DNA from 4 places in the Frankia sp. CgMI4 genome. Region 4 is predicted to be linked to each of the others. Evidence: predicted binding sites of a transcription regulator. Region 4 holds the regulator's gene; each other region holds the start of a gene.
The links. Region 4 encodes LexA, which represses DNA repair genes until DNA is damaged. Its sites were predicted from a motif close to CGAACNNNNGTTCG; they were not measured.
Positions count from the first base shown of each region.

Region 1: a site for LexA is predicted at 1,487-1,500, ahead of ruvC (crossover junction endodeoxyribonuclease RuvC). Genes of this name have one in related genera too.
Region 2: a site for LexA is predicted at 1,493-1,506, ahead of dnaB (replicative DNA helicase). Genes of this name have one in related genera too.
Region 3: a site for LexA is predicted at 1,425-1,438, ahead of Manayef4_RS19200 (HNH endonuclease signature motif containing protein). Genes of this name have one in related genera too.

Region 1 covers NZ_MAQZ01000125.1:191,473-194,676, reverse strand. Annotated here, with positions in the region: gene pdxS (pyridoxal 5'-phosphate synthase lyase subunit PdxS) at 1-48, shown strand, start outside; gene pdxT (pyridoxal 5'-phosphate synthase glutaminase subunit PdxT) at 45-644, shown strand; gene Manayef4_RS21620 (YebC/PmpR family DNA-binding transcriptional regulator) at 667-1,422, shown strand; gene ruvC (crossover junction endodeoxyribonuclease RuvC) at 1,526-2,044, shown strand; gene ruvA (Holliday junction branch migration protein RuvA) at 2,041-2,784, shown strand; gene ruvB (Holliday junction branch migration DNA helicase RuvB) at 2,915-3,204, shown strand, end outside.
Region 2 covers NZ_MAQZ01000048.1:97,758-100,961, forward strand. Annotated here, with positions in the region: gene dnaB (replicative DNA helicase) at 99-1,457, opposite strand; gene rplI (50S ribosomal protein L9) at 2,068-2,514, opposite strand; gene rpsR (30S ribosomal protein S18) at 2,524-2,760, opposite strand; gene Manayef4_RS06155 (single-stranded DNA-binding protein) at 2,811-3,204, opposite strand, start outside.
Region 3 covers NZ_MAQZ01000114.1:38,785-41,988, forward strand. Annotated here, with positions in the region: gene Manayef4_RS19200 (HNH endonuclease signature motif containing protein) at 1-1,392, opposite strand, end outside; gene Manayef4_RS19205 (bifunctional o-acetylhomoserine/o-acetylserine sulfhydrylase) at 2,180-3,204, shown strand, end outside.
Region 4 covers NZ_MAQZ01000047.1:25,720-28,923, reverse strand. Annotated here, with positions in the region: gene nrdR (transcriptional regulator NrdR) at 1-539, opposite strand, end outside; gene Manayef4_RS05310 (LysM peptidoglycan-binding domain-containing protein) at 869-1,267, opposite strand; gene lexA (transcriptional repressor LexA) at 1,572-2,342, shown strand; gene hflX (GTPase HflX) at 2,408-3,204, opposite strand, start outside.

The DNA of each region.
Region 1 (3,204 bases), on a different contig from region 4:
GTCACCGAGCTTCCCCCGGAAGCCCGCTACGCCGACCGCGGCTGGTGAGTGGCCCGCGGATCGGCATCCTCGCGTTGCAGGGGGATGTGCGCGAGCACGCCCGGGCGCTCACCGAGGCCGGCGCGCGGCCGGTGGCGGTGCGCCACGCGGTGGAGCTCGCCGAGGTCGACGGGCTCGTCCTGCCCGGAGGTGAATCCACCACGATCGGCCGGTTGCTGCGCGTGTTCGAGCTGTTGGAGCCGTTGCGGGCGGCGGTGGCCGCGGGGTTGCCCGTGTTCGGTTCATGTGCTGGCATGATCCTGCTTGCGCGGGACGTCGTGGGCGGTCGGCCGGATCAACCACTGATCGGCGGACTGGACATCGTCGTCCGGCGTAACGCCTTCGGCCGGCAGGTGGACTCGTTCGAGGCACACCTCGAGGTCGTCGGGGTGGCGGGGCCACCTGTGCACGCGGTCTTCATCCGGGCACCATGGGTAGAAAAGGCAGGAGACGCGGTCGAGGTCCTGGCCCGTGTCGCCGAGGCGCCGGTGACGGTCCGCCAAGGACCGCTGCTGGCCACCGCGTTCCATCCGGAGCTGACCGGTGATGCCCGGGTGCACCGGCTATTCGTCGACAGCGTCCGATCGTCCGGGTCCGGTCGATGATCGGGCGCAAGAGAGGCAGGTCATGAGCGGCCACTCCAAGTGGGCGACCACCAAGCACAAGAAGGCGGTCATCGATGCCCGCCGGGGCAAGCTGTTCGCCAAACTGATCAAGACGGTCGAGGTGGCGGCCAAGACGGGCGGCGGAGACCCCGCGGGCAACCCGACGCTCGCCGACGCCATCGCCAAGGCGAAGTCGCAGTCCGTGCCGAACGACAACATCGAACGGGCCGTCAAGCGGGGTTCCGGCGAGCTCGCCGGTGGGGTGAACTACGAGGACATCACCTATGAGGCGTACGGCCCGGGCGGGGTGGCGATCCTCGTGGAGTGCCTGACCGACAACCGTAACCGGGCGGCGTCGGATGTCCGGGTGGCGATCACCCGTAACGGCGGCACGGTGGCCGACCCGGGGTCGGTGTCGTACCTGTTCAACCGCAAGGGTGTCGTGCTTATCGAGAAGACCGCCGGCCTCACCGAGGACGACGTACTGCTCGCTGTGCTCGACGCCGGCGCGGAGGAGGTCAACGACGTCGGGGAGGCCTTCGAGGTGGTCTCCGAGGCGACCGATCTGCACGCCGTGCGGGTGGCCGCCACCGATGCCGGCCTGGCGGTCACCTKCGCGGACATCTCCTGGCTGCCGAGTGTGAGCGTGTCGCTGGAGGCCGAACCCGCCGCCAAGGTCCTCAAGCTCATCGAGGCGGTCGAGGATCTCGATGACGTCCAGAACGTCTGGTTCAATGCCGACATCTCCGATGACGTGATGGAGCTCGTCGGCAGCTGATCGTCCTCTCGGGCGATCTGTTGGGCGTGTCGTGGATGTCCGGTTGTGCCGCCGCCCCTAGAATCGAACGAATGTTCTTGTGAACGTGCGGTCGGGAGGGTGGATGCGGGTGCTGGGGGTCGATCCGGGGCTGACCCGGTGTGGCCTGGGGGTCGTCGACGGTGGCCTCGGCATCCGGGCCCACCTGGTCGAGGTGGGGGTGGTGCGCACCCCCGCCACCGCCGAGGTCGCCGAACGGTTGTGCGCCGTGTCCGATGGCATCGACGCCTGGCTCGATCGCACCCGCCCGGAGGCGGTCGCGGTCGAGAAGGTCTTCAGCCAGGCGAACATGCGTACCGTGATGGGCACCGCGCAGGCCGGGGCGGTCGCCATCGTGCTGGCCGCCCGGCGAGGCCTGCCGGTGSGTCTCTACACGCCCAGTGAGGTGAAGGCCGCGGTGACCGGCAGCGGCCGGGCGGACAAAGCGCAGGTCAGTTTTATGATCACCAGATTGCTCGGGCTGACCGAGGCGCCACGCCCGGCCGACGCGGCGGACGCCCTCGCGTTGGCGCTCTGCCACCTGTGGCGCGGGCCGGCGCTGGCCCGGTTCCGTTCCGCCGCGCCGGGCGGACCCACCCGATGATCGCGTCGTTGGCCGGCACGGTCACCGCGCTGACCCCGCTGTCCGCCGTCATCGAGGTCGGCGGGGTGGGCCTGCTCGTCCACTGCTCGCCGTCGACGCTGTCGCGGCTGCGGGTGGGGGAGTCCGCCTCCCTCGCCACCACCCTGATCGTGCGCGAGACCGAGCTGACCCTCTACGGCTTCGCCGACGCCGATGCGCGCGACGTCTTCGAGATCCTGCAGAGCGCGGCCGGGGTCGGGCCCAAGCTCGCCCAGGCCGTGCTCGGGGTGCACGATCCCGACACGGTGCGCCGCGCCGTCGCCGAGGAGGATCTCGCGGTGCTGACGAAGGTCCCCGGTATCGGGCGCAAGGGCGCGCAGCGCATCGTCCTGGACCTGCGGGACCGGCTCGGTCCGCCGGGTGACGGTGCGCCGCTGCCCGGCCCGCGCCTGACGTCGGGACCGGAACCGATGCCGGCCGATGCCGTCGGGGTCGCGGCGACCGTGCGGGAGGCGCTGGTGGGCCTGGGCTACTCGGGTCGTGAGGCCGACGCCGCCGTGTCCCGGGCGCTCGTGGTCCTGGCCGCGCCCGTCGGCGAGGGCGCCGCAGCCGGTGGCGAGCAGGCCGCCCCGGGCAAGGGAGACGTCCCGGGAAAGGAAGGCGCCCCGGGTTCCCGGGCCGGGGCCGACTCGGGAACCGGCGGCGCTCCGCCCGACACCGCGACCCTGCTGCGCGCGAGTCTTGCCGTGCTACGCAGGTGAGGGCCGTTATGACGCCGCCATGCGGCGCGCGACCGCGTCGGGCGGTGGTCAGCCGGGGCGGCGGTCAGCCGGGGCGGCGGTCGGTCGGAGCGGGGGTARGTCGAGGGGCGGGGGTACGCGGAGGTGGGACATGAGTGACGACGGCCTGGTGTCCGCCGCGGCGAGTCCCGAGGAGCGCGCCTTCGAGGCCGGGCTGCGTCCGCGCACCCTGGCCGAGTTCGTCGGCCAGCGTAAGGTGCGCGAGCAGCTCACAATCATGCTCGAGGGGGCGCGGGCGCGTGGTCGCCCGCCGGACCACGTCCTGCTGTCGGGCCCGCCCGGTCTGGGCAAGACCAGCCTTGCGATGATCATGGCGCAGGAGCTCGAGGTTCCGTTGCGGATGACCAGTGGGCCGGCGATCGAACGCGCCGGGGATCTCGT
Region 2 (3,204 bases), on a different contig from region 4:
CATGACCACGCCAAACACACCCGGGCACCCACCCGGGCCGCTGGCGGGCCGCTGACGCTCTCCACCCGTGGGCCTCGTCCCGCTCCCGGGCCGAGAATTCAGTTCGCCATGTCGACGAACCGTGAGTAATGACCCTGGAAGGCGACGGTGACGGTGCCAGTCGGCCCGTTGCGGTGCTTGGCGATGATGAGGTCCGCCTCGCCGGCGCGCGCCGACTCCTTCTCGACCGTGTCCTCCCGGTACAGCAGGATCACCGCGTCGGCGTCCTGCTCCAGGCTTCCGGACTCGCGCAGGTCGGAGACCTGGGGACGCTTGTCGGCCCGCTGCTCGGAGGCGCGGTTGAGCTGGGAGATGGCGACCACCGGAACGTCGAGCTCCTTGGCGAGCAGCTTCAGCGACCGCGAGATCTCGCTGACCTCCTGCTGACGGTTCTCCACCTTCTTGGGCGACGACATCAGCTGCAGGTAGTCGAGGATCACCAGACGCAGCTCGTTACGCTGCTTCAACCGCCGGGCCTTCGCCCGGACCTCCATCATCGTCAGGTGCGGGCTGTCGTCGATGAACAGCGGGGCCTCCGCGACCTCGCCTATCCGGCGGGCCAGGCGACCCCAGTCGTCGTCGGTGAGCCGGCCCGTGCGGATGTTCTGCAGGGACACCCGCGCCTCGGCGGACAACAGCCGCATGGTGATCTCCATGCGGCTCATCTCCAGCGAAAAGATGACCGACGCCATCCCGTTCTTGATCGACGCCGCCCGGGCGAAGTCCAGGCCGAGGGTCGACTTGCCCACGGCCGGCCTGGCCGCGACGATCCACAGCTGGCCGCCGTGCAGGCCGTTGGTCAGCTCGTCGAGGTCGACGAAACCGGTGGGCACCCCGGTCAGCGAACCGTCGTGCCCCTGGATGGACTCGATCTCCTCCAACGCCGGGTTGAGCAGCTCCCCCAGCGGCAGGTAGTCCTCGTTCGTCCGGCGCTCGGTCACCTCGTACACGGCCGCCTGGGCGCGGTCGACGACGTCGCTGACGTCCGGAGCCGCGCCGTAGGCGAGCTGCACGATGCGGGTGCCGGCCTCCGCGAGGCGGCGCAGGACCGCCTTCTCCGCGACGATACGGGCGTAGTACCCGGCGTTGGCCGCAGTGGGCACGCTCGAGATGAGGGTGTGCATGTAGGCCGGACCGCCCACCCGTTCGAGCAGATCTCGGCGGCTGAGCTCGGCGGCGACGCTGATGACGTCCGCAGGCTCCCCCCGGCCGTAGAGATCGCCGATGACCTCGTACACGAGGCCGTGCGCGGGACGGTAAAAGTCACCCGTCCGCAGGACCTCGACGACGTCGGCGATGGCGTCTTTCGACAGCAGCATGCCGCCGAGCACACTCTGCTCAGCGGGCAGGTCGTGCGGGGGAGTCCGGTCGAACTCTGCACTCCCACCGGAACCACGCGAGATCTCGGTGACGCTCACGACGCACCCTCCCGGGACTCCCGTAGACCCGTATTCGAACGTATGTTCGTACAGATCGGAACCGCTGTCAACGACCGCTCCGCCCCCGACCGGCCGGGGCTTCCAGCAGGGACCGAACGGGCGGCGCCCGGTGAGCCTCTCGCCGGGCGCCGCCCGCGTCACCGAAGGAGGCCTGGCCCGATCAGGCTAGAAGTACCTTCCTCGGCCTGGAGGGTCCGACCTTACGGACCGGCGGGCACACCCACCAAAAAGTTATCCACAGGCCCTTGTGGAAAAGCTGTGGGCAACCGGCCGAAACCTGGGGAGGACATCGGGACGGAAATCGGAAACCTGTGGACACCCGAGACCACAACCTCGACGAAACCTAGCTGGCAGGCGCCTGCATCCCGAGTGCCCTGTGGATGAGAAAAAGTTTCGGATCTGGTCGTCGCCCCTTGCCCCACACACAACGAACTCCCCTGGCCGACCACCTGAGACGGTCGGCCAGGGGAGCCCGTACAGCGAGCGCGGCGGTACAGCGGGAGAAACGGCGGATGCCACCCCGTCAGACCCGCCTGACCTCGGGCCCATCCGGCCGCGATCAGGCCCGCCCTGCCCTGGTCAGACCTGATCAGGCCTGCGTGACCTGGAGCTTCACGGTCGCGGTCACCTCGGGATGCAGATGCACGGCGACGGTGTAGGCGCCCAGGGACTTGATCGGCGTGGTGAGCTCGACGCGGCGCCGGTCGAGCTCGGGGCCACCCGCGGCGGTCACCGCCTCCACCACATCGGCCGCCGTCACGGAACCGAACAGGCGGCCTTCCTTGCCCGCCCGGCTGGTCAGCTCGACCTTGAGGCCACCGAGCTGACCGGCGATCTCCTGAGCGTGCCCGAGATCGCGAACCGCGCGGGCCGACCGGGCCCGCTTGATCTGCTCGACCTGACGCTCCGCGCCCTTGGTCGCGAGGATCGCGTACCGGCGGGGCACGAGGTAGTTACGCCCGTACCCGTTCGCGACCTCCACGATGTCACCCGGACTGCCGAGACCGGGGACCTCCTGGGTCAGGATGAGCTTCATTGCCACCCCCTACCGGGCCGAGGCGGTGTAGGGCAGCAGCGCCATCTCGCGGCTGTTCTTCACCGCCGTCGCCACGTCGCGCTGGTGCTGGCTGCAGTTACCGCTCACCCGACGGGCCCGGATCTTACCCCGGTCGGAGATGTACTTGCGCAGCAGCGAAGTGTCCTTGAAGTCGATGTAGTCGACCTTGTCCTTGCAGAAAACGCAAACCTTCTTCTTGGGCTTGCGCACGGCCGCCTTGGCCATGGGTGTGCTCCTACCTCGTTGTGTCGTTCGCGAGGACGACGACCGGCCGCTCAAAACGGTGGCTCGTCGGAGTAGCCGCCGGCCGGTTGCGACCAGGGGTCATCGATGGGTGCTCCACCACTACCGCCGCCGTAGCCGCCGCCGGCCGGAACGCCCGCGGGAACACCGGCAGGTGCGCCGGGGGGCGCGCCGGCAGGCGCGCCGTAGCCGCCTCCGCCCCCGTAACCGCCGCCACCACCGCCACGCGCGGCCTTGACGACCTTGGCGGTGGCGTAGCGCAGGCTCGGACCGATCTCGTCGACGTCGAGCTCGATCACGGTGCGCTTCTCACCCTCGCGGGTCTCGAACGACCGCTGCTTGAGGCGGCCGGTGACGATGACCCGAGCGCCCTTCTGCAGCGACTCGGCGACGTGCTCCGCCGCCTGGCGCCAGATGGAGCAGCGC
Region 3 (3,204 bases), on a different contig from region 4:
GACCCAGGGCGGAGGGATGAATTCGGGCCGGCGATCGTGGCCGATTCGGACGATCCAGCCGTGATGGTGGATAAGCCTGTGATGATATCCACACAGTAGTACCAGATTGTCAAGTGAGGTTCTTCCACCGTCTATCCAATGACGAACGTGGTGAACTTCGCACCATGACGGCGGCCGATCACACCCCGGGAATGAACAGCAGACGTCTCGGGCGATGACGGCGCGGCGTAGGTCCGCGGGTGCKGTGCGGTGGGCCCGTCCGACGTCGAGGGGGACGCTCGCCGCATCGAAGACGACGCGGGTGACCGTGGCGTCACAGGCCAGCCGGCGCAGGACACTGGCCGGCAGGGGTTGACCCCAACTGGTGGTGGCGGGCGTACCTCCCTGGCCGAGTAGTGCCGTCCAGGAGACGGTGACGGTGAGGTGGGGGCGCACGCCGCCGGTGACGGGCAGGGCTGYGGTGGCGAGGGTGCGGTGAAGGAGGTCGACGAGGGCGTCGGCGCGGCGCTGTGCAGGTGTGCGGGGGTCGAGGGTGCCGTCGTCGGCGGGGCGGGGTTTGGCCAGCGGGTCAAGTGCGCTGCGTAGGAGCGCGGCGGCTTCGGCGTCGAGTTCGCCGGTGATACGGGTGCTACCCCCGGGCAGATCGGTGATCCACAGGCCGCGCCGATCCGCGGGGGCGTCGCCCGAATCCTGGTTGCCGTTGCCCGAATCCTGGTTGTCGTTGCCGGGGTTCTGGTTGTCATCGCCGGCCGGGCCCCCTGCGGGGCCGGGAGACGTGCCGGAGTCGGCGCCCTCACGGTCGCCGTTCTGGCTGCCGGTGTTGGCGGGGCCGTCGCCGCCGGGGCTGGTGTCGATGCGGGTGAGTTGTTCCCGCAGGTGCCGGCCAAGACGGRCCAGTTCGCGGGGGTCGAACATCCGGGCCAGCTCCAGCAGGGATGCCTCCGCCGCGGTGTACACCTGCGCGTCCAGGCCGCGGGGGAGAGAACGGATCGTCGTGCGGACCTCAACCGCCTGCTCGACCGTGATCGCGCCGGCGGCCAGGGCCGCACCGGTGGCACTCAGCGGTCCGTCCACGGCCAGGGCCAGGGCCAGATCGACCAGGCGATGGGCGTCCCCCGGCCGGATCCGCAGCCGTTCCCGCAGCAGCGCCGCGGTGCTGGTAGCCCCCTCCCGCACGGCCAGGTTCCGGCCGTGGGCCTCTCGCACCAGCGCGAGCCGTACCGCGGCCAGGCGGGCCAGCTCCACCGAACAGTCGTCCAGGGCGCCGTACAACTCGGCATCCGACAACGACCACACCGGCGCATCCAACAGGCCGCCGACCTGCTCGGCCACTACCGCCAAACCCGACGGCACCAAATGCTGCCCGAGGGCCGGGCCGGCAGTGATGGTCATGGATCAAGCGTAGATCACACAACCCCCGATGTCGAACTCATGTTCGATTGCCGTAACTAGGTGCTGTGGTCGTAGCGGAAATGAGGACCGGCGTGCTGGTGCGCGCCCTGCGCGAAGATCCCGGTCGCCCTCGGCTTCACGTGTATGGCCGGCGGCCTGCCGGCCGGGACCGTCCCCGCACCCCGCCCGGGCCGCCCTCGACTCCCCCGGCAGCCCGGGGCACGGCCTCGAGCACGGTCCAGAGCCCATCCCGCGCCTGCGATTGTTCACTTCTCCGGTGGAAAATCTGCACCCGCCGCGGACAACGACCCGACACGCTGCTAGCGTCGAAGCCGTGAGGTCGTATGCCGGATATCCGGGACGGTTGCGCGCCGCTCTGCGATGTTCGGGGGGATGCCCGAACATCGGTACACCGAATGGTCACCCATCCCGCACGGCCGCCTTCGACGGGCTGTGTCCAGGCTCCTGACCTTTTCCGTACCACACGATCTTAGGCATTCCGACCGGGCCCCGGGGAAGYGGCCCGGTTCGGMAGCCGGACCGTCCACCGCCGCACCGCGCGAGCAACCGTGAGGAACCGCGGACGAGGACAGCCATCGCGGATTAGTCGCAGAGRCATCGGTGCCCGGCCAGCGCCCCACGGCCGGCGCCCAGTACACCGCCGACACRCCGGCGCCCCACCGCCGACACCGCCAACACCGCCAACACCGCCAACACCACCAACACCACTGACACCACCAACACCACTGACACCGAACACCGACTTCGACCCGGGGAGAATCACCCTATGAGCACCGAGAGCTGGTCGTTCGAGACCCAGCAGATCCACGCGGGAGCCCAGCCGGACCCGGCGACCGGCGCCCGAGCCGTGCCGATCTACCAGACCACCAGCTACGTCTTCCGCGACACCGACCACGCCGCCGCTCTGTTCGCCCTCGGTGAGCCCGGAAACATCTACACCCGGATCATGAACCCCACTCAGGACGTCTTCGAGCAGCGCATCGCCGCCCTCGAAGGTGGGATCGGGGCGCTCGCGGCGGCGTCGGGGCAGGCCGCGGAGACGCTGGCGATCCTGAACCTGGCCGAGGCCGGCGACCACGTGGTCTCCTCGGCCAGCCTGTACGGCGGGACGTACAACCTGTTCCACTACACCCTGCCGAAGCTGGGCATCGAGGTCTCCTTCGTCGGCGATCCCGATGATCTCGAGGAGTGGCGGGCGGCGGTACGGCCCACCACGAAGGCGTTCTACGGGGAAACGATCGGCAACCCCCGCGGCGACGTCCTCGACACCGTCGGGATCTCCGAGGTCGCCCACGCGCACGGGATCCCGCTCATCGTTGACAACACCCTCGCGACGCCCTATCTGTACCGGCCGCTGGAGCACGGCGCGGACATCGTCGTCCACTCGGCGACGAAGTTCATCGGCGGCCACGGCACCGCGATCGGCGGCRTCATCGTCGACGGCGGCCGGTTCGACTTCGGCGCCTCCGGCCGGTTCGCGAACTTCACCACTCCCGACCCGAGCTACCACGGTCTAGTCTACTGGGACGCGCTCGGTCACGGCTCGTACATCGCCAAGGCACGAGTGCAGCTACTGCGCGACCTCGGCCCGGCGATCTCCCCGTTCAACTCGTTCCTGCTGCTCCAGGGTCTGGAGACGCTGTCGCTGCGGATCGAGCGGCACACCGCGAACGCCCGGCGGGTCGCCGAGTGGCTCGATGCGCGCGACGAGGTGAGTTGGGTGGCCTACCCGGGCCTGCCATCGTCGCGGTGGTACTCCCGGGCGCAGAAGGTGCTCCCCCGCGGCGCCGG
Region 4 (3,204 bases):
CTATGCACCTGCTGGGTGCCGATCACCGGCGAGACATCGACGGCGCCACGCGGGACCGGTCGTGCTGGTCCATCCCGCGTGGTGGGAGGTCCGGCGGCCTCGGAGCGCAACGCGYCGATCGCGGACTCGAAGTCAGTCAACGACTCGAAGGCCAGGTACACCGAGGCGAAGCGGAGATAAGCCACCTCGTCGAGCTCACGGAGCGGACCGAGGATCGCCCGGCCGATCGCCTCCGCGGGCACCTCCGCCGACCCCGACGAGCGGACGGCGTCCTCTACCCGCTGCGCCAGAAGCGKGAGATCATCATCCCGCACCGGCCGGCCCTGGCAGGCCTTGCGGACACCGGCGATGACCTTGGCCCGGCTGAACGGCTCGGCCGCCCCACTGCGCTTGCGAACCTGAAGGGACGCCTCCTCCATCGTAGTGAACCGGCGACCGCAGGACAGGCAGGACCGCCTGCGGCGGATCGCCGAACCCTCCTCGGCCTCCCGACTGTCAACGACGCGACTGTCCGGATGCCGGCAGAACGGGCACCGCACGCGCTACGCCTCCTTCGCCCGCGCCGGAGCCGACCGCCCCGGACCGGGGATGAGGGACACCGTTGAGGACCCGGCATCCACGCCGGACAGACCACCTTGTGGATGGACCGCCAGCTCCCCGCGGAAGACCTGTGGAACAACCTGTGGATGACTTACACCCCGGTAAGCACCAGATGTTGTGTCCAAGGTAGCGCACGGCCCCAGAGATGAGGACAGCACCCCCGTATGGTCCGTGTGGTCCGCATCGCACGTGGCACCGCACGTGGACGAAAGACGACGGTGCGCGAGAACCCTGCGCCGAGACACTCGTGGACCCGGGAAGCCGGGCGTCAGGGAAGGAGTAACGACTGGCCCGGGGCGATCAGTGGTGACCGCAGGTGGTTCAGCCGCATCAGCCGGTCCACCATGACCCGGGTGTCGGCGCTCTCGTCGAGCGCCACTGCCACCTCCCACAGCGTCTCCCCCGGCATGACCAGATGGTGCCGCGGCGCCTCCGCGGTATCCGGCCCGGCAATCGACACCCCAGGCATGATCATGATTGCTACCGCCACGACGACCGCCACGACGATCGATACCACCACCACCCGACCCCGCCGGGTCAGCCGGAGCGGCGGGGGTGCGGGCGGGCGACCCGGCGGGGGTGCGGGCGGGCGACCCGGCGGCCGATGACCCACCCGGTCCCTGGCCATCGACAGGTCGACGACCCGCGCCCTGTGTGCGGATCCCACGGCACCCTCCCGTTCCGACGACACCGAACACCGAAGATCGAACCTTCGTTCGATCGAACGCGTGGTCGATTGTCGCATCGGGAACCGGAAACCGCCAGGGACACGCTCGAACAGACGTTTGAGATTCTGCGACCCGCCGGTTACCGTCGAGTCGGTCGGGTGTGAACCGGGCGGTTTCCCCCGGTCACGGACGGCGGCGAGTCGGTGGGTGACCGCTTCCGGAGCGGGACGGTCCGCCGTGCGGTCGCCGGCCGGCCGGTGGCCGCACGGCGGAAGAAAAACGCGACGAGGAGAGCGGTAAGCGATGACTAGCCAAGGCAGGGGTACGCGCCGGGGCGGAACCCGCGGCAACGTGCGAGCCTTTCCCGAAGGCCCCACGGACGCGGGCCTGACCCCCCGGCAGCGCAGGGTGCTGGAGGTCATCCGGGCCGCGGTGGAGCGGCGCGGATATCCGCCCAGCGTGCGGGAGATCGGTGAGGCGGTCGGCCTCACCAGCACCAGTAGTGTGGCTCACCAGCTCAAGGTGCTCGAGGAGAAGGGCTACCTGCGGCYGGACCCGAACCGCCCGAGAGCGATGGAGGTGCTGACCGTCGAGCACCCCCGGCAACGCGCGGATGTGGGCGCGGGCGCGACGACGGTGGCGGGCACGATTCCCATCGTCGGTGAGGCGGCGCCGGGCACCACCGAAGGAAGCAAGTCGGACGCGGCCTACGTGCCGGTGCTGGGCCGGATCGCCGCCGGTGGCCCGATCCTGGCCGAGCAGGCGGTCGAGGACGTCTTCCCGCTACCCAGGGAGATCGTCGGCGAGGGCACTCTGTTCCTGCTCCGGGTCGTCGGCGACTCGATGATCAACGCGGCGATCTGCGACGGTGACTGGGTGGTCGTCCGCCAGCAGCCGGTCGCGGACAACGGGGAGATCGTCGCCGCAATGATCGACGGGGAGGCGACGGTCAAGCGTCTGCGGGTTCGGGACGGCAAGATCTGGCTACATCCGGAGAACTCGGCCTTCGCCGACATCCCCGGTGAGGATGCGACCATCCTCGGCCGGATCGTGGCTGTGCTCCGCAGGGTTTGATGTGGATCGGCCGGCCGCCCGGCGGGCGGCCGGCCGGGTTGCCTCGCGTCTGATCGCTCCTGGGCTCAGGCCCGGTAGGCGTGCAGCTCCGCCGCGAGTCCCGAGGAAACCCGGGCGGACAGCCGGGTACCGGTCTCGGTGTGCTCCATCGTGAGCACCTCGCCGTTCGCGTGCACCCGGGAGACCAAGTCGCCCCGGGTGTAGGGCACGAGRACGCGCATCTCCACGTCGGGATGCGGCACCCGGGCACAGAGCGCGTCGACCAGCGCGGCCAGCCCCTCGCRCGTGCGTGCCGAGACGAACACGGCGTCCGGGGCGAGCTGGCGCAACCCCGCGACGACCGTCGGCTCCACGGCGTCCACCTTGTTGACGACGATCAGCTCGGGAACGCCGCCCGCGTCGATGTCGTTGAGAACCTCGCGCACGGCGGAGATCTGCGCGGCCGGCTCCGGCGATGATCCGTCCACAACGTGCAGGATGAGATCGGCATCGGCGACCTCTTCCAGCGTCGAGCGGAACGCCTCGACGATCTGATGCGGCAGATGCCGGACGAATCCGACGGTGTCGGTCAGGGTGAAGGCCCGGCCGTCCGGCAGGGTCGCCCGCCGCACGGTCGGATCAAGGGTGGCGAACAGRGCGTCCTCGACCAGGACACCCGCGCCGGTCAGCCGGTTGAGCAGCGACGACTTACCGGCGTTGGTGTAACCGGCGATCGCCACGCTGGGGACCTCACCCCGCCGCCGGGCGGAACGCTTGGTCTCCCGCACGGTCGTCATCGCGGCGAGCTCGCGGCGCAACCGCGCCATCCTGGCCCGCAGCCGCCGACGATCGGTCTCGATCTTCGTCTCACCGGGACCACGGG